DNA from 2 places in the Streptomyces sp. NPDC033178 genome. Region 2 is predicted to be linked to the other one. Evidence: riboswitches for the same ligand, from Rfam matches in the RefSeq annotation. Region 2 holds a riboswitch; the other holds the start of a gene.

Region 1 (10,670 bases), on a different contig from region 2:
GAATGGGTGGTGCGTGGTGGAAACTGTCTGGTGGATACGGACGTTGTGAGGGTGTCCGGCTCGACCGGTGTGTGCAATCAGGGTTCGTCCTGCCCCACGGGCGGGTCTGTTTCGGTCAAGGGGAATCGCCCGTGAAGTTGTTTGCGAAGTTGTTCGGCAAGAGCGCGCGAGAGGGCAGCGACAACGCGACTGCCCGCCATCGTGCACCGCGCCCCTCGGAGGGTGAGGACCAAGGGGACCGCCCCCTGTTCCGAGATCAGGTCGGTGGTCCGGGTGGTGACATTTCCGGTGGTCAGGGCGCGCCGTCTGTTGACCCTGCCCAGTCGGGACGCATAGGTTTCGGCTCCGACCCGTATGCGTCCAACGCCCCGACGGGGCAGCCGCGGCAGGAGGATCCGTCCATGTCGGCCCTGGTGTGTACGAGGTGCGGTAACCGCAACGCGGAGGCGAGCCGCTTCTGCTCCAACTGCGGTGCTCCGTTGCGGGCCGGGGCGACCCCCGAGCGTCCGTCGGAGACCACCTCGACGATCTCCATCTCGGGCCTTGAGGCCTACGACGCCGAGGCCACCGGCCAGACGCAGATGCCGATGCTCTCGCCCGAGGCGCAGGCCGCCGTCGACGCGCTGCCGCTCGGCTCGGCGCTCCTGGTGGTGCGCCGTGGGCCCAACTCGGGCAGCCGCTTCCTGCTGGACGGCGAGCTGACCACCGCCGGCCGTCATCCGCAGAGTGACATCTTCCTGGACGACGTGACCGTGTCGCGCCGCCATGTCGAGTTCCGTCGGGTTCCCGACGGCTCGTTCACGGTGGCGGACGTCGGCAGCCTCAACGGCACGTACGTCAACCGGGAGCGGATCGACTCGGTCCCGCTGTCGAACGGCGACGAGGTGCAGATCGGCAAGTACCGGCTGGTCTTCTACGCGAGCCAGCGGGGTATCTGACCCGCCCCCGGACCCGGTCCGGGGGAACCCTCAGGAAGGTCCATGCTTCGAACACCGAGCGGCGGTGTCGGCCACGGCACCGCCGCCATGGACAACGGACTGATGAGCATCGGCACGGTGCTCAATGTGCTGCGCGACGAGTTCCCCGAAGTCACCATCTCCAAGATCCGCTTCCTGGAGTCGGAGGGGCTCATCGAGCCGCAGCGGACACCGTCGGGGTATCGGAAGTTCAGCCCGGGCGACGTCGAGCGCCTCGGGCACGTCCTGAGGATGCAGCGGGACCACTATCTGCCCCTGAAGGTGATCCGCGAGCACCTGGACGCCGTGGAGCGCGGTGAGGCGCTGCCGTTGCCGTCGGTGGGGCGTCAGCGCGACGGCGAGGTGCTCTGCGAGTCCGAGGGGCCGACCGTGGCCCGGATCGGGCGGGCCGAGCTGCTGGCCGCCGTGGAGATCGGCGAGCAGGAACTCGAGGAGTGGGAGTCGTACGGGCTCATCACACCGCTGCCGGAGGGGGTCTACGACGCTGAGGCGGTGACCGTGGCCGGTCTCGTCGTGGAACTGGGGCGGTTCGGGATCGAGCCGCGCCATCTGCGTGCCGTGAAGGCCGCCGCCGACCGTGAGGCCGGCCTTGTCGACCAGGTCGTGGCCCCGCTGCGGCGTCACCGCAATCCGCAGACCAGGGCGCACGCGGAGGCGCAGACCAAGGAGCTGGCGGGGCTGGCGGTGAAGCTGCACGCCGCGCTGGTGCAGTCCGCGCTCGGGGTGCGGCTGCCCTGACCCGGTGGGTCGCGTGGAGCGCGGGATCGGGCGCCCAATCCGTGCCCGACTACCCAAAGATGCCGGGCACGGCCTAGGGTTGCTGTGTGAACGAGCTCGACGTCGTAGGTGTCCGGGTCGAAATGCCCTCCAACCAACCGATCGTGCTCCTGCGTGAAGTGGGAGGCGACCGTTACCTCCCCATCTGGATCGGGCCGGGGGAGGCGACGGCGATCGCCTTCGCACAGCAGGGCATGGCCCCCGCGCGACCGCTGACCCACGACCTGTTCAAGGACGTGCTGGAGGCCGTCGGCCAGGAGCTCACCGAGGTGCGCATCACGGACCTGCGGGAGGGCGTCTTCTACGCGGAGCTGGTGTTCGCCAGCGGAGTCGAGGTAAGCGCCCGGCCGTCCGACGCCATAGCGCTCGCGCTGCGCACCGGGACGCCGATCTACGGCAGCGACGGGGTGCTGGACGACGCCGGCATCGCGATCCCGGACGAGCAGGAGGACGAGGTGGAGAAGTTCCGCGAGTTCCTCGACCAGATCTCGCCCGAGGACTTCGGGACCAACAGCCAGTGACCTTCCGGTCCGGGCTCCAGTGACCCTCCGGGACCGCCGGACGACAGGCCGTGCGGCGGTTGTCCCGAGAGCATTCGGCTAGCCTTTCCCCGCGGTGGGACACGGGAAACCACTCCTAGGGTGATTATCACTCGGCGTGCCGAGTGTGGCGGTCGTTGACGCACCCCCGGTGGCTGCCTACCGTCGAGAAGGCAGGTCAAGGACGGAGGTCGGCGTGAGAAGCAGCGGCGACGGTACGGCTGGGGGTGCCCCCGGACCCGGTCTGGGGGAGAGCAGCCCGTACCCGCTTCACAGCAGCGCGGCCGATCACGTACAGCGGCCGACAGCGGTGCCCGAGGACGGCGGGGTGGCGTCCGAGGAGGTCGGTTATCGGGGGCCCACGGCCTGCGCGGCCGCGGGCATCACCTACCGACAGCTCGACTACTGGGCCAGAACCGGCTTGGTCGAGCCGAGTGTGCGGGCCGCCTACGGGTCGGGGACGCAGCGGCTCTACAGCTTCCGGGACGTCGTCGTCCTGAAGATCGTCAAGCGGTTCCTCGACACCGGGGTCTCGCTGCAGAACATCCGCACCACGGTCCAGCACCTGCGTGAGCGCGGGTTCCGGGACCTGGAGCGGATGACGCTGATGAGCGACGGCGCGACGGTCTACGAGTGCTCCTCGCCCGACGAGGTCCACGCGCTCCTCCAGGGCGGCCAGGGCATCTTCGGGATCGCGGTGGGCGTGGTCTGGCGGGACGTCGAGAGTGCCCTCTCACAGCTGCACGGGGAGCGGGTCGACACGGGCGAGACGCTTGTCCGGCCCAATCCGGCGGACGAGCTGGCGCGGCGGCGTAATCGCGCGGTCTGAGCCGGCGCGGGCGCCGCCTCGGCCGGCGGGTGCTGTCCGGGCCTTCCGGCCTGGCCCTGTCCGGGTCTTTCCGGCCCTGGCGCCCGCCGCCCGGTGCCCGGTGCCTGCGGCTCGGCACACTGGCGGGTCCGGCTCGGCGCCGGTCCGCAGAGTGCGTGCCGGGGCATTGTCAGTGGCGTAGGGCAGCATCGGACATGTGAGAACCGCGCCCACGATCCTGCATCTCGACATGGATGCCTTCTACGCCTCGGCGGAGCAGGCGGCCAAGCCGAGCCTGCGCGGGAAAGCGGTCATCGTGGGCGGGCTCGGGCCTCGGGGCGTGGTGGCTACCTGTTCGTACGAGGCACGGGTCTTCGGGGTGCATTCGGCGATGCCCATGGCGCAGGCCCGCCGGCTGGCGCCGAACGCCGCGTATCTCGTACCGCGCTTCGGCCTCTACCGGGAGGTCAGCGAGCAGGTGATGGGCCTGCTGCGGGATCTGTCGCCCCTGGTGGAGCCGCTGAGCCTGGACGAGGCGTTCGTGGACCTGGAGGCCGGTCAGACGGCCTGGGACGCGGAGTCGGCGCGGCTGACCGGGGTGAAGCTGCGCGGGGACATCAGGGCCGTCACCGGGCTGACCGGGTCCGTGGGGCTCGCCGCCTCCAAGATGCTCGCGAAGATCGCCTCCGAGCAGGCCAAGCCCGACGGGCTGGTGCTGATAGAGCCCGGCACCGAGCGGGAACTGCTCGCCCCCATGACCGTTCGTACGCTGCCGGGCGTGGGGCCCGCCACGGGGGACCATCTGCGGCGGGCCGGGATCACCACGGTCGGGGAGATCGCCGAGGCGGGCGAGGACGAGCTCGTACGGCTCCTGGGGAAGGCCCACGGGGTCGCGCTGTACGCCATGGCGCTAGCGCACGACGTGCGGCCCGTGGTGGCCGAGCGAGACACCAAGTTGGTGTCCGTCGAGGACACGTACGACGTGGACATCCATGACCGGGTGCGGGTGCGGATGGAGGTCCAGCGGCTCGCCGACCGGTGTGTGCGGCGGTTGCGGGGCGCCCATCTGTCGGGGCGGACCATCGTGCTGAAGGTGCGGCGGTACGACTTCTCGACGCTGACCCGGTCCGAGACGCTCAGAGGGCCCACGGACGACCCCGCGGTGGTGCGGGAGGCCGCCGCGCGGTTGCTGGAGTCCGTGGACACCACGGGCGGCGTACGGCTTCTGGGGGTGGGGGTCTCGGGGCTCGCCGACTACACGCAGGAGGATCTCTTCGCCCAGGCTCGGACGGCTGCCGCCGCTGCCGCCGCCGAGGAGGAGCCGGAGCACGCGGAGAAGGACGAAGCCGAGGAGGTGGCCGAGGAGCCGGTGCCTCCGGCGGAGAGACGGTGGCATGCGGGGCACGATGTGCGGCACGCCGAGTTTGGGCACGGGTGGGTGCAGGGGAGCGGGCTGGGGCGGGTGACTGTGCGGTTCGAGACGCCGGACTCCATGCCGGGGCGGGTGCGGACGTTCCGGAGCGATGATCCCTTGCTGGAGGCTGCGGAGCCGTTGCCCTTGGTGGAGCGGAGGCCTGGGGATGTGGGGGCACCTGCGGGGTCGCCTGCGGCGGGCGGGGAGGGGTGACTTCGGTGCGGGTGCGTGTGTGCGAGCGGGTTGGTTGTGGCTGGTTGCGCCGTTCCCCGCGCCCCTGAAAGCGCGGGGCTGGGGTGTGTTTGCGGGTGCGGGTCAGTTGTGGCTTGCTGCGCAGTTCCCCGCGCCCCAAAACAGACCGGCGTCGCCCTTGCCCCCTTGGAGCCCCTTACTGGGAGTCGTCCTTTCCTGCCAGGTGGCCGAAGTCGTGGTCCGGGAAGGGGGGCGGGGGGGCTATGTCCAGGCCGTAGTGGTGGTAGAGCTGGAGTTCTTGTTCGGGGGAGAGGTGGCGGCCCACTCCGAAGTCGGGGGCGTCCTTGATCAGGGCGCGTTCGAAGGGGACGCGCAGTGCCCCGTCGGCCAGCTCGCTGGGCTCCAGGGGGACGAAGGCGTCTCTGCTGAACAGGCCGGTGCGTATGGCCGCCCACTCCGGTACGCCGGTCGCGTCGTCGAGGTAGACCTCGTCGACCGTGCCGATTTTGGTGCCGTTGCGGTCGAACGCCTTGCGGCCTATCAGGTTGCGCGGATCGATGTCGGTCTGCACGGGCCCTCCAGCTGCTCGCAACTCATCCGTAAGCACTACGAAAGAGCACTTTGAGGAGGGCGGCCACTCGAGGGAACCCCGCTGGTACGCTGGGCAACGGCTGCTGACCCCGTGCGGGAGAGTCCTCCAGGCTTCATCGGAGGCGCCGAAGGAGCAAATCCTCCCCGGAATCTCTCAGGCCCACGTACCGCATGGACGAGGTCACTCTGGAAAGCAGAGCGGTGTTCGAGCTTTTTGACGGGCTCCGCTCTCACCGACGGTGAAAACCGGTGCGCCTTCGCGGGCGGCCCGGTGAAGCTCTCAGGTTGAGATGACAGAGGGGGAGGCCGTCCGGGCACCCATGCAGTGGTGCCCTCGAAGGTCGTCAGACCAGGAGGCCTCCGCAATGACCGCCCATCGTATTCCGCTCTCAGAGCTCGAACAGGGAATCCCCTTCGAGCAGCGCCACATCGGGCCCGACACCGAAGCCCGGGCCAAGATGCTCGCGCACGTGGGGTACGGCTCGCTCGACGAGCTGACGGCCACCGCGGTCCCGGATGTGATCAAGAACGCCGACTCGCTCGAACTGCCGGGCGCCCGCACCGAGGCCGAGGTTCTGGCCGAGCTGCGCTCCCTCGCGGACCGCAACCAGGTGCTGGATTCCATGATCGGGCTCGGGTACTACGGGACGTTCACGCCGCCCGTCATTCTGCGGAACGTCATGGAGAGCCCGGCCTGGTATACGGCGTACACGCCCTACCAGCCCGAGATCTCGCAGGGTCGGCTGGAGGCGCTGCTGAACTTCCAGACCGTGGTCGCCGACCTCACCGGTCTGCCGACCTCCGGGGCCTCGCTGCTCGACGAGGGCACGGCGGCCGCCGAGGCCATGGCGCTGTCGCGGCGCATGGGCAAGAACAAGAAGGGCCTGTTCCTCGTCGACGCGGACACCATGCCGCAGACCATCGCCGTGATCGAGACCCGCGCCGAGCCGACCGGCGTCGAGGTCGTCGTCGCCGACCTGAGCGACGGCATTCCGGCCGAGCTCGCCGAGCGCGAGATCAACGGCGTGCTCCTCCAGTACCCCGGCGCCTCCGGTGCCGTACGGGACCTCAGGCCCGTCGTCGAGCGGGCGCACGAGCTGGGCGCGGTCGTCACCGTCGCCGCCGATCTGCTCGCCCTGACGCTGCTCACCTCGCCCGGTGAGCTCGGCGCCGACATCGCGGTCGGTACGACGCAGCGCTTCGGTGTGCCGATGGGATTCGGCGGGCCGCACGCCGGATACATGGCCGTCCGTGAGAAGTTCGCGCGCAGCCTGCCCGGCCGGCTGGTCGGCGTCTCGGTCGACGCGGACGGCAACAAGGCGTACCGGCTCGCCCTGCAGACGCGCGAGCAGCACATCCGCCGCGAGAAGGCGACCAGCAACATCTGTACGGCCCAGGTGCTGCTCGCCGTGATGGCCGGGATGTACGCCGTCTACCACGGGCCCCAGGGCCTGAAGTCCATCGCGCGGCGCACCCACCGGTACGCCACGATCCTCGCCGCGGGTCTGAAGGCCGGCGGGGTCGAGGTCGTCCACGAGGCGTACTTCGACACGCTGACCGTGCGGGTGCCGGGCAAGGCGGCCGAGACGCTCGCGGCGGCGCGCCGGGGCGGGGTCAACCTCCGGCTCGTCGACGCCGACCACCTGTCCCTCGCCTGCGACGAGACCACCACGCGGGCCCAACTGGGCGCCGTCTGGGCCGCGTTCGGGGTCGACGGCGACGTTGCCGCGCTGGACGGGGCGACGGAGGACACGTTGCCGGCCGTGCAGCTGCGCACCGACGAGTACCTCACGCACCCGGTCTTCCACCAGTACCGGTCCGAGACCGCGATGCTGCGCTACCTGCGCCGGCTCGCCGACCGTGACTACGCGCTCGACCGGGGCATGATCCCGCTGGGCTCCTGCACGATGAAGCTGAACGCGACGACCGAGATGGAGCCGGTGACCTGGCCCGAGTTCGGGCAGCTGCACCCCTTCGCGCCCGCCGAGCAGGCGCAGGGCTATCTCACGCTCATCCGTGAGCTGGAGGAGCGGCTCGCCGAGGTCACGGGCTACGACAAGGTGTCGCTGCAGCCCAACGCCGGTTCGCAGGGCGAGCTGGCCGGTCTGCTGGCCGTACGCGGCTACCACCGGGCCAATGGCGACGAGCAGCGCACGGTCTGCCTCATCCCGTCGTCCGCGCACGGGACGAACGCCGCGAGTGCGGTGATGGCCGGGATGAAGGTCGTCGTCGTGAAGACCGCCGACGACGGCGAGATCGACGTCGAGGACCTGCGGGCCAAGATCGAGCAGCACCGCGACGAGCTGTCGGTGCTGATGATCACGTACCCCTCGACGCACGGGGTGTTCGAGGAGCACGTCGCCGACATCTGTGCCCAGGTGCACGAGGCGGGCGGCCAGGTGTATGTCGACGGCGCCAACCTCAACGCGCTGGTGGGGCTTGCCAAGCCGGGGCACTTCGGTGGCGACGTCTCGCACCTGAACCTGCACAAGACGTTCTGCATCCCGCACGGCGGCGGCGGTCCTGGCGTGGGTCCGGTCGGGGTGCGCTCGCACCTGGCGCCGTATCTGCCGAACCACCCGCTGCAGCCCGCCGCCGGCCCGGAGACCGGCGTGGGCCCGATCTCGGCCGCTCCCTGGGGCTCCGCGGGCATCCTGCCCATCTCGTGGGCGTACGTCCGTCTCATGGGCGGTGAGGGGCTCAAGCGGGCCACCCAGGTCGCCGTGCTCAGTGCCAACTACATCGCCAAGCGTCTTGAGCCGCACTACCCGGTGCTCTACACCGGTCCCGGCGGGCTCGTGGCGCACGAGTGCATCATCGATCTGCGGCCGCTGACCAAGGCGACCGGTGTGAGCGTCGACGACGTCGCCAAGCGGCTGATCGACTACGGGTTCCACGCGCCGACGATGTCCTTCCCGGTGGCCGGCACGCTGATGATCGAGCCCACGGAGAGCGAGGACCTGACCGAGATCGACCGGTTCTGCGACGCGATGATCGCCATCCGTGCGGAGATCGAGAAGGTCGGCTCGGGCGAGTGGGCGGCGGACGACAACCCGCTGCGGAACGCCCCGCACACGGCCGCCGCGCTCGGCGACGCCTGGGAGCACGCGTACAGCCGCGAGGAGGCGGTGTTCCCGGCCGGTGTCTCGGCCGCGGACAAGTACTGGCCGCCGGTGCGCCGGATCGACCAGGCGTACGGCGACCGGAACCTGGTCTGCTCCTGCCCGCCGCTGGACGCCTACGAAGAGTAGTCACCGGCGGACATGCGTCGGGGCCGGTTCCGGGATTGCTTCCCGGGCCGGCCCCTCATGTGTCCGGACGGCCTGCCACGCCGCCCTTGGTGCACCGCGCCGCTCAGGCGGCGGTCATCACGTCCAGGGCCACAGGGCGATGTGGAGCGATGATCCGGCCGTCCGGCAGGAGCTCACCGGTGTCCTCGAAGAGGAGAACGCCGTTGCACAGCAGGCTCCATCCCTGCTCCGGGTGGTGCGCCACGAGAAGCGCGGCCTCCCGGTCGGCGGAGTCGGCTGTCGGGCACGGTGGCTGGTGCTGGCACATTGATGGGATCTTTCGCTTCGGTGTGAGGTCGGTGATCGGTGTCGTGTCTGTTCCGCGGCTCGAACTGATGCTCATTGCCGCCCCCCGTTTGTCAGATGGTCCGGAACCCAGTGTTGCCCTACGGGCGTCAATCCGCAGGGATTTGGCGTCAGCGCTCCTCACAGGTTGATGACGCATCACCCGTGCGGACGGTTCATTCCAACTGGGCTGCCTCTTCGGGTGGTTCGCAATGGTCGGATGGGGCTAGTCCGGACGGGCCGGGGGTGCGCAGCGTCCCCCGGTCGTCACTCCACGCAACACCGCCCCCAAAGCAACACCGTCCCCAAAGCGACACCGTCCCCGCGCAGCAGCGTGCCCCGCGGCCGGGGTGGGGCCGCGGGGCACGGAAACCGGGGGGGCGCTCAGGCGGGTGAGCCGAGCAGCGGGGCGGGCGTCGGTGTCGGCGTGAGCCGATGGGTCAGCACGGGCAGCAGCTCGGCCACGCGGTGCGGTCGGTGCGCGGCGATGCCGGGCGGGGCCGGAGCCAGCGGCACCAGCAGGTCGGTGGCCGCGGGATGGCCCTCGGCGCCGTCGGCCGCGCAGTCGCCGTGCAGCCAGAGTGTGAGCATGTAGAGCTCGGGTACGGACAACAGGCGGGCCTGGTATGACCCGGTCATCGTCTCGGCCTGGCGCAGGGCGCGCTCGGTGGCGGTGACGTACGGGCCCTCGAAGAAGTGCGAGAAGGCCCAGCCGTCGGGGGTCAGCCTCGTTTCCGCGGCCGCCACGGCGCGTTCGCCGCAGCGGATCAGGAAGCGCCACCCGGCCAGGCGGGTGGCCGAGGCGCCCGCCGGGGTGATCCGGTCGAGCACGTGGACGGGCAGCGGCAGATCGGGTGTGGCGGGTCCCTGGGCGTTGCGCAGGGACGGGGTACGCGCTTCACGGACCGCGGTGGGGGAACCGAGGGCGGTGAGGACGGTGCGCAACGCGGGCGCGGGAGCCGGGGGCACATGCAGCGGCATGGTGGGTCGCCTCTCGTTCGACAGGCATGGTGGTGCGAGGGCGGGGGCGGACGGCGCTGTCAGCTCTCGGGTCGGAGGAGCGAGGGCCCAAGGTCCGGTCGTCAAAGTGACGTCGTTCGCACGAAGGGTCGGCCGCGTGGCGGGCGGCACTTTGACGGCAGGACCTACCATGGCCAACGCCAACTCTCTGCCTCGTTCGCGGAGTTTATACGACACGTGTTCTGACGGTGTTTCGTCTAGCCGTTCCGCGCATTAAGGGCAAGAGACAATTCGGTCGGCGTGACGTGCGTTTGGTCCTGGTTCTCCAGGGGTACCCGCCGATGACCTCGGAATATGCCACCGGGGTGGACGGCCGGTTCCTGTCGGCGTTTTTCACGACAGGGCAGATCGTCGAAAGCGAGCACTGACCCATGCCTGGTGAATGTGCCTGCGGGTATCTGCGTTCGGAGTAGCGCCCGGGGGGTCTGTTCCAGGGCGTTATCGATCACACTGCCTGGGCATCATCCCACGTGACCCGGGACATCAGCGGCCGGTTCGTCGGGCTGCCCAGTCGAGGAGGGACACTTCGATGGGGGAGAAGGTCGTGGCTGGGCCGATCGGTCTGTCCGATCGGCAGCGCTACCGCGAAAAGCTCCAGCGGTGTCTGGCGGGGCTGGAGCGGTTGCTGGCGGAGAAGCGGTTCGACCGTCCCAAGAATCTCATGGGCCTGGAGATCGAGCTGAATCTCGCCGGTCCTGACGGCATGCCGAGAATGATGAATGCGCAAGTACTTGAGCGTATCGCGAGCCGGGATTTCCAAACAGAACTCGCCATGTT
Region 2 (10,670 bases):
GCCCTTCGCCGCCAAGGCCGCAGCGCCCACCTGTCCCCAGTTCGCCGACCCGGTCCACGCCGCCGCGGACCGCCGCGTGGACGTCGACCGCATCACGCCCGAGCCCGTCTGGCGCAAGACCTGCGGCACGCTCTACCGCAGCGACGGCCGCGGCCCCTCGGTCGTCTTCGAGCAGGGCCTCCACCCGAAGGACGTCATCAACGGCCAGTACGACATCGAGCAGTACGTCCTGGTCAACCAGCCCTCCCCGTACGTCTCCACGACGTACGACCACGACCTCTACAAGACGTGGTGGAAGAGCGGCTACAACTACTACATCGACGCCCCCGGCGGCGTGGACGTCAACAAGACCATCGGCGACACCCACAAGTGGGCCGACCAGGTCGAGGTCGCCTTCCCCGGCGGTATCGAGCGGAAGTACATCATCGGCGTCTGCCCGGTCGACAAGAAGACCAAGACCGAGATCATGAGCGACTGCGAGAGCAACCCGCACTACGAGCCCTGGCACTGAGCTCCGGTACTGAGCCCCGGCGCTGATCCCTGGCACTGAGCCCCGGCCTCCGGCCCGACGTCCGAAGCCGGCCCGCCGCTCCCGCCTAGCGGGCGACGAGCAGTGCCTCCGCCCCGACCGGGCGGAACCCGGCCGCCTGGAAGGCCCGTACGCTGCGGGCGTTCCCGGCGGCCTGCTGCGCCCAGACCGGCTCGCCCCCGCTCAGATGCCGCGCCGCCACCGCGAGCGCGCGCCCCAGCCCCCGGTGCCGTACCCCCTCGGCCACCTCGACCGCGGCCTCCAGCCGCCCCGCGACCCCATGCCCCAGGACGAGTACGCCCCCGTCGGCGGCCCACACCCGCACGTCGTCCCGCCGCTTGCGGGCCCGGGAGACCCTGGGATGGCCGGGATCTTCGAGTTCCGTCAGCCTCAGCGGCGGCGGGCTGGACAGCGGCGCGGCGACCGTCAGCAGGTCGATCGTGTCCGTCGTACGCCCCGTACGTTCCATGAACGCCGCAAGGAACCGCGGGTTCATGGTCGCGGCGAGCGGATCGCAGTCGGCCCCGGCCAGCGTTTCGCGAACCCATCCCTCCCCCTCGTCGGTGAAGACGACGGAGTGCGCGGTGAAGGCGATGACCCCGGCGTCCCGGTGGGCGTGCTGGGGCACGACTGTCGTACCGCCGTCAGGCGGCGGGAAGACTCCTCGCGCCGCCGCGTCGAGAATGTCCCGCAGAGTGCCGGCCACCGCGCCGCCCCTTCCCTCGCCCGTCCCTTGAGTCTCCACCCACTGGAAGGCCCAGACTTCACCCCATGATCGACGACGGCACCGGGCTGCTCACCATCGGGCAGCTCTCCCGGAGGACCGGACTGCCGGTGCGCACCATCCGTTACTGGTCGGACGCGGGCGCCCTGCCGCCCGTGACCCGCTCCGGGGGCGGCTACCGGCTGTACGACGCCGGGTCCGTGGCCCGCCTCGAACTCATCCGTACGCTGCGGGAGCTGGGTCTCGGCCTGGACGACGTACGCAGGGTGGTGGGCGGCGAGACGACGGTCGCGGAGGTGGCGGCCACGCATGTGGCGGCCCTGGACGCGCAGATCCGGTCGCTGAGGGTGACCCGGGCGGTGCTGTCGACCGTGGCGCGACGCGGTTCGACCGCGGAGGAGACGACCCTGATGAACAAGTTGGCGCGGCTGTCGGCCGCGGAGCGCAAGCACATCGTCGACGACTTCATGGCGGAGACCTTCGACGGCCTCGACACCGCGGACCCCGACATCCGCACCCGGCTGCGCTTCGGCGTGCCCGACCTGCCCGACGACCCCACGACCGAGCAGGTGGACGCCTGGGTCGAGCTCGCCGAGCTGATCCAGGACACGGGCTTTCGCGCGCGGATGCGCAGGATGGTCGAGTTCAACGCGGCGGACCGGGGGCCCGACGTGCCGGCCGGTACGTCCCTGTGGTTCATGAGCCGCCTGGTGCAACTGGCCGGCGAGGCACGGCAGCGGGGGCTCGTGCCGGACGCCCCGGAGGCCGCCACGGTCCTGGCCGAGCTGCTCGGCGACGCCGACAGGGCTGCCGTACTGGAACGCATGGTGTCGGCGAGCCATGCCGAGCTCGCCCGCTTCCGGGAACTGCTGGCGCTCGTACGGGGGACCGAGCCGCTGCCCACGCACCGGGAGGAGTTCGCGTGGGTGGTCGCCGCGCTCAGCGCTCAGCTGGCCAGTTAATCTGACCTCGGCAAGTACGGCACATCAGAAGGGGCGGGTCCGGTGGCGGACATCGAGGAAGCACGCAAGGCGTTCGAGCGCATCGACGTGGACGGGGACGGCTACGTCACCGCCGCCGAGTTCAAGAAGGCCCTGGCCCAGGGCGGCGACTGGAACGTCACCGAGTCGGTGGCCGAGGCCGTGATCGGCTCCCAGGACCTCAACGGCGACAAGCTGCTGTCGTTCGACGAGTTCTGGTCCCACCTGAACAAGTAGCCGAACGCGAGGATCGCGAGGGGCGCTCCCGCCGGACGGGCGGGGGCGCCCCTTTGCCGTTGCGGCGCGTGACCGGTCGCGCGATGGCCGGGACAGTGGTTTCCGGACGTTCGAAACGCTGTGCGACCTTTCCGGTGATGCCCGGAATAGCCTGCTTGCCCCGGAGGTTGGTGCTCCACATCGGAGTCATCGACCCCCGGAAGGACGCGCGAGTCATGAAGATCGGCATCATCGGAGCGGGCAACATCGGCGGCAACCTCACCCGGCGGCTCACCGCCCTCGGCCACGAGGTGTCCGTCGCCAACTCCCGGGGTCCGGGGACCCTCACTGCACTGGCCGAGGAGACCGGCGCGACGCCCGTCCCGGTCGAGGAGGCGGCACGCGGCGCCGAACTGGTCGTCGTCACGGTCCCTCTGAAGGCGGTTCCGAACCTGCCGTCCGGCCTCTTCGATGAGGCAGCCGACGGAGCGGTCGTCGTCGACACCGGCAACTACTACCCGCGGCAGCGGGACGGCAGGATCGCCGGGATCGAGGACGAGGGCCTGACGGAGAGCCGCTGGACGGCCCAGCAGCTCGGCCACACGGTCGTCAAGGCCTTCAACGGCACGTACGCCCAGGACCTTCTCGACCGGCACCGCCCGGCCGGCGCCCCGGACCGCCTCGCCCTCCCGGTCGCCGCCGACGACGAGTCCGCCAAGCAGGTCGTCCGCGACCTCATCGACGAACTCGGCTTCGACACGGTCGACGCAGGCTCCCTCGACGACTCCTGGCGCCAGCAGCCCGGCACCCCGGTCTACGGCCTCCAGGAAGGCGTGGACGCGGTGACGAAGGCCCTGGCGGAGGCGCCGCGGGAGCGCTCGGCGGACTTCCGGGCATAGGGCTCCGGCGGCAGCGCTCCGGCTTCCCGCTCAGACGATCTCCAGGGGCAGGCGCGGCCCGTCCGGCAACTCCACCTCGACCGGGTCACCGGGTCGCACCACCCCACCCGTGACGACGACACTCATGATCCCGGCCCGGAACCGGACGGTCCCGTCCTGATCCCGCCCGACGACCTGCTTCATCAGCCCCTTCTGGAAGCCGTCGATCTGCGCACAGGGATTCCGCAGCCCGGTGACCTCCACGACGGCCTCGTCCCCGACCCGCAGCAGTGTCCCGGTCGGCAGCCCCAGCAGATCGATCCCCCGGGTGGTGACGTTCTCCCCGAGTTCCCCGGCCGCGACCTCGAACCCGGCCTCCCGCACCTCGTCGAACAACTCCTCGTGAATGAGGTGCACCTGCCGCAGATTCACCTGCGAAGGATCCTTCTCCATCCGGAACCGATGCTTTACCGTCACCCCGGCATGCACGTCCCCCTCCACCCCGAGCCCGGCAAGCAACGTAATGCCGTCCCGATTCGGCTTGGAGAACGAATACCTACCGCTGCTGCTGACCGCAGTCACTGTCCCGCCCATGCCCGGCAGCCTACGGTGTCGCCCATTCCCGCAGGTCGGCGAGGGTGCCGAACTGTGCCACGTTCTTGTCCAGCGGGTCGTCCGTGTACTGGTGGAAGCGCCACTTCGCCTGGATCCGAGGCTTGCCCGCGGTCACGTAGTCGGCGATCCAGAGACCGTCACCGGCATACGAGGTCGTGTCGACGTTCAGCCAGTAATTCCGGTTGCAATAGAGCACGACCCGGTTGTTCGGCCGGAGTTCCTTCACCTTGCGGATGAAGCGGTCCTTTTCGGCGTTGGACGCGTGGGTGCCGTCGCCTGTTGTCTCCCAGTCGACGGCGAGGATGTCGCCGGCCTTTTCGGGGGCCTTGCCGACGAAGTACTCGGCCTGGGCCGTGAGGTTGCCCGGCCAGAGGAAGTGGTAGAAGCCGACGACGCAGCCGGCGTCACGCGCCCGCTTCGTCTGCGCGCTCAGCTTCGGGTTGACGTACGTGCGGCCCTCGGTGGCCTTGACGAAGACGAAGGACACGCCTTCGGTGCTGTACGAGGACGACTGGTAGGCGCTGACGTCTATGCCGCGCAGCATGTGGTTCCTCCGTGCGGTGGGGGGACGGGTGCCGGTGGTGCCTGTGGGGGGCAACTTCCTTTGCTCTTCCCCCACTTCGCCCGTCCCACCCTCAGCACTCGATGATGTTCACCGCCAGCCCGCCCCGCGCCGTCTCCTTGTACTTGACGCTCATGTCCGCGCCCGTTTCCTTCATCGTCTTGATGACCTTGTCGAGGGACACCTTGTGGGAGCCGTCGCCGCGCATGGCCATCCTGGCCGCCGTGACGGCCTTGACCGCGGCCATGCCGTTGCGTTCGATGCAGGGGATCTGGACGAGGCCGCCGACCGGGTCGCAGGTGAGGCCGAGGTTGTGCTCCATGCCGATCTCCGCGGCGTTCTCGACCTGTTCGGGAGAGCCGCCGAGCACCTCGGCGAGGGCGCCCGCCGCCATCGAGCAGGCCGAGCCGACCTCGCCCTGGCAGCCGACCTCGGCGCCGGAGATGGAGGCGTTCTCCTTGAAGAGCATGCCGATCGCGCCGGCCGCGAGCATGAAGCGGACCACGCCGTCCTCGTCCGCGCCGGGCACGAAGTTGATGTAGTAGTGCAGGACCGCCGGGATGATGCCGGCCGCGCCGTTCGTCGGGGCGGTCACGACGCGGCCGCCCGCCGCGTTCTCCTCGTTCACCGCCATCGCGTAGAGCGTGATCCACTCCATCGCATGGGCCAACGGGTCGCCCTCGGCGCGCAGTTGGCGGGCCGACATGGCCGCGCGGCGGCGGACCCTGAGGCCGCCGGGCAGGATGCCCTCGCGGGACATGCCGCGCGAGACGCACGCCTGCATCACCCGCCAGATCGCGAGCAGCCCCTCGCGGATCTCGTCCTCGGTGCGCCAGGCCCGCTCGTTCTCCAGCATCAGGGCGGAGATCGACAGGCCCGTCTCGCGGGTGAGCCGCAGCAACTCGTCGCCCGTGCGGAAGGGGTACTTGAGGACCGTGTCGTCCAGCTTGATGCGGTCCGCGCCCACCGCGTCCTCGTCGACGACGAACCCGCCGCCCACCGAGTAGTACGTCTTCGACAGCAGTTCGGAGCCCGAGGCGTCGTACGCCCACAGCGTCATGCCGTTCGCGTGGTACGGCAGCGTCTTGCGGCGGTGCAGGACCAGGTCGTCGTCGAAGGAGAAGCCGATCTCGTGCTCGTCGAGCAGGTTGATCCGCCCCGAGGACTTGATGCCCTCCACCCGTTCGTCGGCCCCCTCCACGTCCACCGTGCGCGGTGAGGCGCCCTCCAGGCCGAGCAGCACCGCCTTGGGGGTGCCGTGGCCGTGGCCGGTCGCGCCCAGTGAGCCGTAGAGCTCGGCGCGTACCGAGGTCACCGAGGACAGGACGTCCTCGGTGCGCAGCCGGCGGGCGAACATCCGCGCGGCACGCATCGGGCCGACCGTGTGGGAGCTGGACGGGCCGATGCCGATCGAGAACAGGTCGAAGACCGAGATGGCCACGGGGACTCCTCAAAGCGGGGGTGGTGCAGAAGAACGAAAGGCGCGAAGCGCCGCGACCAGGGCGGTGGTGGTGGGTGACGGGCGGACGGGGCTCCGCGCACACCTCCCAGTGTGCGCGGAGCCCCGGTGAAACGGGACTAGCGGCCCAGACCGGGGTACAGCGGGTGCTTCTCCGCCAGTGCGGACACCCGGGCCTTCAGCGCCTGCGCGTCGGCCTCCCCGAAGGACGCGGGGGCCTTCAGCGCCTCGGCGATGACGTCCGCGACCTCGGCGAAGTCCTCGGCGGTGAAGCCGCGGGTGGCGAGGGCGGGCGTGCCGATCCGCAGGCCCGAGGTGACCATCGGCGGACGCGGGTCGTTCGGGACGGCGTTGCGGTTGACCGTGATGCCGACCTCGTGGAGGCGGTCCTCGGCCTGCTGGCCGTCCAGCTCCGAGTCGCGCAGGTCGACCAGGATCAGGTGGACGTCCGTGCCGCCGGACAGGACGTTCACACCGGCCGCGCGGGCGTCGGGAGCCGTCAGCCGCTCGGCGAGGATCCGGGCGCCCTCGACCGTACGGCGCTGGCGCTCCTTGAAGTCCTCCGAGGCGGCGACCTTGAAGGAGACGGCCTTGGCCGCGATCACGTGCTCCAGGGGGCCGCCCTGGAAGCCCGGGAAGACGGACGAGTTGAGCTTCTTCGCGAAGGCCTTCTTGGCGAGGATGATCCCGCCGCGGGGGCCGCCCAGCGTCTTGTGGGTGGTGGAGGTGACCACGTCCGCGTGCTCCACCGGGTTCGGGTGGAGACCGGCCGCGACCAGACCCGCGAAGTGCGCCATGTCGACCCACAGGTAGGCCTCGACCTCGTCCGCGATACGGCGGAACTCGGCGAAGTCCAGCTGCCGCGGGTACGCCGACCAGCCAGCGATGATCACCTTCGGGCGGTGCTCCTTGGCGAGCCGCTCGACCTCCGCCATGTCGACCAGGCCGGCCTCGTCCACGTGGTACGCGACCACGTTGAACTGCTTGCCGGAGAAGTTGAGCCGCATCCCGTGGGTCAGGTGGCCGCCGTGGGCCAGGTCCAGGCCGAGGATGGTGTCGCCGGGCTGGGCCAGCGCGAACAGCGCGGCCTGGTTGGCGGAGGCGCCCGAGTGCGGCTGCACGTTGGCGTACTCGGCGCCGAACAGCTCCTTGACCCGGTCGATGGCGATCTGCTCGGCCACATCGACGTGCTCGCAGCCGCCGTAGTAGCGGCGGCCCGGGTAGCCCTCGGCGTACTTGTTGGTGAGGACCGAGCCCTGGGCCTCCATGACGGCGACCGGGGCGAAGTTCTCCGAGGCGATCATTTCGAGGGTGGACTGCTGACGGTTCAGCTCGGCGTCGACGGCGGCGGCGACGTCCGGGTCGAGCTCGTGGAGGGACTGGTTCAGAAGCGACATCGGTCAGGAGTCCTTAGCTGCCGGAGAATTCGGTGTACTCGTCCGCGGAGAGCAGGTCCTTCGGCTCCTCCGCGACCCGTACCTTGAACAGCCAGCCGCCCTCGAACGGGGCGGTGTTCACCAGCGCGGGGTCGTCCACGACGTCCTGGTTGATCTCGGTGATCTCACCGGAGACGGGCGAGTACAGATCGCTCACCGACTTGGTCGACTCCAGCTCGCCGCAGGTCTCGCCCGCGGTCACCGCGGAACCCACCTCCGGGAGCTGGACGTACACGACATCGCCGAGCGCGTTGGCCGCGTGCTCCGTGATGCCGACCGTCGAGACGCCGTCCTCGGCGCCCGACAGCCACTCGTGCTCCTTGCTGTAGCGCAGCTGCTGGGGGTTGCTCATGGCCTGAATTCTCCTGTACGCGGGGGAGTGCTGATGCAGGGGGACTGGGGGTGACCTGGGCGGATGTGCTCAGGGTCACTTCATGACGCTCACGGACCAGGGTTCACTGTCCGGCGCTCGCTGGACCAGGATCTACTTCTGGCGCTTGTAGAAGGGCAGCGCCACGACCTCGTACGGCTCGTGGCTGCCCCGGATGTCCACGCCGACACCGGGCGAGCCGGGTGCGGAGTGCGCGGCGTCGACGTACGCCATCGCGATCGGCTTGCCGAGGGTCGGTGAGGGCGCGCCGGAGGTGACCTCGCCGACGACCTTGCCGTCGGCGACGACCGGGTATCCGGCGCGCGGCACGCGGCGGCCCTCGGCGATCAGGCCGACGAGGACGCGCGGGGGCTGCGACTCGGCGCGGGCGGCGGCCTCGGTCAGCGCCTCGCGCCCCACGAAGTCGCCCTCCTTCTCGAACTTCACGACCCGGCCGAGCCCTGCGTCGAAGGGCGTGAGTGAGGTGCTCAGCTCATGCCCGTACAGCGGCATGCCCGCCTCCAGGCGCAGGGTGTCCCGGCAGGAGAGGCCGCAGGGGACGAGCCCGACGGGGGTGCCCGCGTCGGTCAGCGCCTGCCACAGCTTCTCGGCGTCGGCCGGTGCCACGAAGAGCTCGAAGCCGTCCTCGCCGGTGTAGCCGGTGCGCGCGATCAGGGCAGGGACGCCCGCGACCGTGCCCGGCAGGCCGGCGTAGTACTTCAGGCCGTCCAGGTCGGCGTCGGTGAGGGACTTGAGGATCCCGGGGGACTCGGGGCCCTGTACGGCGAGCAGCGCGTAGGCGTCCCGGTCGTCTCGGACCTCGGCGTCGAAGCCCTCGGCCCGCTCCACGAGCGCGTCCAGGACCGTCTGCGCGTTGGAGGCGTTGGCGACGACCATGTACGTGGTCTCCGCGAGCCGGTAGACGATCAGGTCGTCGAGGATGCCGCCGTCGGCCCGGCAGATCATGGTGTAGCGGGCCCGGCCGGGCTTCACACCCCCGATGTTGCCGACCAGGGCGAAGTCGAGCAGCGCGGCGGCCTGGGGCCCGGTGACGGTGATCTCGCCCATGTGGGAGAGGTCGAAGAGACCGGCCTTCGTCCGTACGGCGAGGTGCTCGTCGCGCTCGGAGCCGTACCGCAGGGGCATGTCCCAGCCGGCGAAATCGGTCATCGTCGCGCCGAGCGAACGATGCAGGGCGTCGAGCGCGGTGTGGCGCGGTTCAACGGGGGCGTTACTGCTCACGGTGGGGCTCCCAAGGCATGACGGCGAGGTCGTTCCTCCCCATCTGTCATCGGAACCTGAGAGGTTCGCCGTGACCACCGGTCGACCGGACGGTCACTGACTTGCACCTTGGGTGGAGCCGAAGCCCTGGTGACAGGGGGACGGCCCGCTTTTCAGATGTGCCTCGCCCGCGCGGTAACGGTGCCTGAGAGATTCAAGGGAGGGACTTGCTCCTTCGGCGCCCGGACCACGTACGCAAAAACGTGTCCGGAACTCTCCCGCGCGGATTCAAGCGGCCGGTATGCAGTTGGCGGGCACATCATTGCACGCATCGGAGCGGCGCGGCAGGGGACTCTTCGCGAGGGGGCGGTGCGCGGCGCCTGGCCCGGCCGCATGGCGTCCGCACAGGATCCACAGGCATCCACAGTGATCTGTGACGGGGCTGTGGCAGGACGAGAACAGAAATGAGGGGACCAGCGCATTACCTTCTCTTTACACTCGACGGGGATGGGTCTCCCGACCCCATGGGGAGGACGATCAGGGTGAACAGGACCACGGCGTACGCCACGAGCGCGGCCATCGCGCTGCCCAAGCAGCCCACTGCCCCGGCCGGGGAGGCGTGCGGCCCGCTTCCGGCGCCCGTCGTCCGCGATCTGCGGGAGCGCGCGGGACACAGCCCGCACGGCCTCCGCTTCGGCACGTCCGACCTGGTGGTGGTCACGGGCCTGCCCGGCAGCGGCAAGTCGACCCTGATGCGCCGGGCGGTGACAGGCCGCCGCATCGACTCCCAGGACACCCGCGACCGCTGGGACGGCAGGCTCGCCCGCTTCCTGCCGTACGCGGTCTACCGGCCTCTGGTCCGCGCCGCGCACTACGCGGGCCTGCGCCGGGCCCTGCGGTCCGGCGAAGGGGTCGTGGTGCACGACTGCGGGACGCAGGCCTGGGTGCGCAGCTGGCTGGCCCGGGACGCCCGGCGGCGCGGCGGCACCCTGCACCTGCTGCTGCTCGACGTGGACCCCGGCACGGCCCTGGACGGCCAGCGCGAGCGGGGCCGGGGTGTCTCGCGGTACGCGTTCGCGCGGCACCGCGGCGCGTTCGGCCGGCTCTTGCGTTCCGTGGAGAAGGGCGACCTGCCGGACGGCTGCGGTTCGGCGGTGCTCATCGACCGGGCGGCGGCGGACGTGCTGCGGCGGGTGGACTTCGGCGACTGAGGTCCCAGTGACCGGACGGACCGAGGTCCCGGTGAGCCGGACGGACTGCGGCGGGGGAGGGCGCGTACGCGTAATCTCGACAGCCGCAGACGGCGGTTCGAGCAGGCGGTAGAGAGATGGACTTCCCGGCACAGGACATTCCGGTGCAAGCGCACCCACACCCCCATGTCGGCTGGCCCGGCAACGAGTTGGAGGCGGTACTGGCCGCCTCCCTCGGTGCGGCGTCGCCTTCCGCGGGGGCCCGGATCGTGGAGGTCATGGGCCGCAGCTTCCTCTGGGTGCCGCTGCCCGAGGGCGGCGGCCCGCACAGCGGCCCGCTCGACCTGCCCACGATGGAGCTCGGCGGACAGGCGTACGTGCCGGTCTTCAGCTCGGAGCAGCAGTTCCGCCAGGTCGTCGGAGACCACCTGTCGTACACGGTGGCGCCCGCCGTCGAGTTCGCGCGCGGTCTGCCGCCCCAGGTGGGCAT

Evidence for each region. Region 2 has a riboswitch for glycine ahead of gcvT (glycine cleavage system aminomethyltransferase GcvT). Riboswitches for the same ligand answer to the same signal wherever they lie in the genome.
Region 1: linked by a shared signal. The riboswitch ahead of gcvP (aminomethyl-transferring glycine dehydrogenase) and the one ahead of gcvT (glycine cleavage system aminomethyltransferase GcvT) in region 2 are both predicted to bind glycine.

The regions. Positions count from the first base shown of each region.
Region 1 covers NZ_JBVIPT010000010.1:5,819-16,488, forward strand. Annotated here, with positions in the region: gene ACZ5VQ_RS24305 (FHA domain-containing protein) at 3-938, shown strand; gene ftsR (transcriptional regulator FtsR) at 981-1,715, shown strand; gene ACZ5VQ_RS24315 (bifunctional nuclease family protein) at 1,802-2,275, shown strand; gene ACZ5VQ_RS24320 (MerR family transcriptional regulator) at 2,490-3,122, shown strand; gene ACZ5VQ_RS24325 (DNA polymerase IV) at 3,319-4,728, shown strand; gene ACZ5VQ_RS24330 (PRC-barrel domain-containing protein) at 4,904-5,278, opposite strand; glycine riboswitch at 5,383-5,478, shown strand; gene gcvP (aminomethyl-transferring glycine dehydrogenase) at 5,664-8,549, shown strand; gene ACZ5VQ_RS24340 (DUF5999 family protein) at 8,653-8,856, opposite strand; gene ACZ5VQ_RS24345 (hypothetical protein) at 9,258-9,854, opposite strand; gene ACZ5VQ_RS24350 (glutamate-cysteine ligase family protein) at 10,423-10,670, shown strand, end outside.
Region 2 covers NZ_JBVIPT010000016.1:231,797-242,466, reverse strand. Annotated here, with positions in the region: gene ACZ5VQ_RS34810 (ADP-ribosyltransferase) at 1-511, shown strand, start outside; gene ACZ5VQ_RS34805 (GNAT family N-acetyltransferase) at 597-1,235, opposite strand; gene ACZ5VQ_RS34800 (helix-turn-helix domain-containing protein) at 1,301-2,215, shown strand; gene ACZ5VQ_RS34795 (EF-hand domain-containing protein) at 2,258-2,470, shown strand; gene ACZ5VQ_RS34790 (NADPH-dependent F420 reductase) at 2,686-3,348, shown strand; gene ACZ5VQ_RS34785 (MOSC domain-containing protein) at 3,379-3,921, opposite strand; gene ACZ5VQ_RS34780 (glycoside hydrolase family 25 protein) at 3,932-4,486, opposite strand; gene ACZ5VQ_RS34775 (L-serine ammonia-lyase) at 4,578-5,945, opposite strand; gene glyA (serine hydroxymethyltransferase) at 6,083-7,360, opposite strand; gene gcvH (glycine cleavage system protein GcvH) at 7,374-7,751, opposite strand; gene gcvT (glycine cleavage system aminomethyltransferase GcvT) at 7,884-9,011, opposite strand; glycine riboswitch at 9,045-9,173, opposite strand; glycine riboswitch at 9,174-9,281, opposite strand; gene ACZ5VQ_RS34755 (AAA family ATPase) at 9,515-10,201, shown strand; gene ACZ5VQ_RS34750 (enhanced serine sensitivity protein SseB) at 10,318-10,670, shown strand, end outside.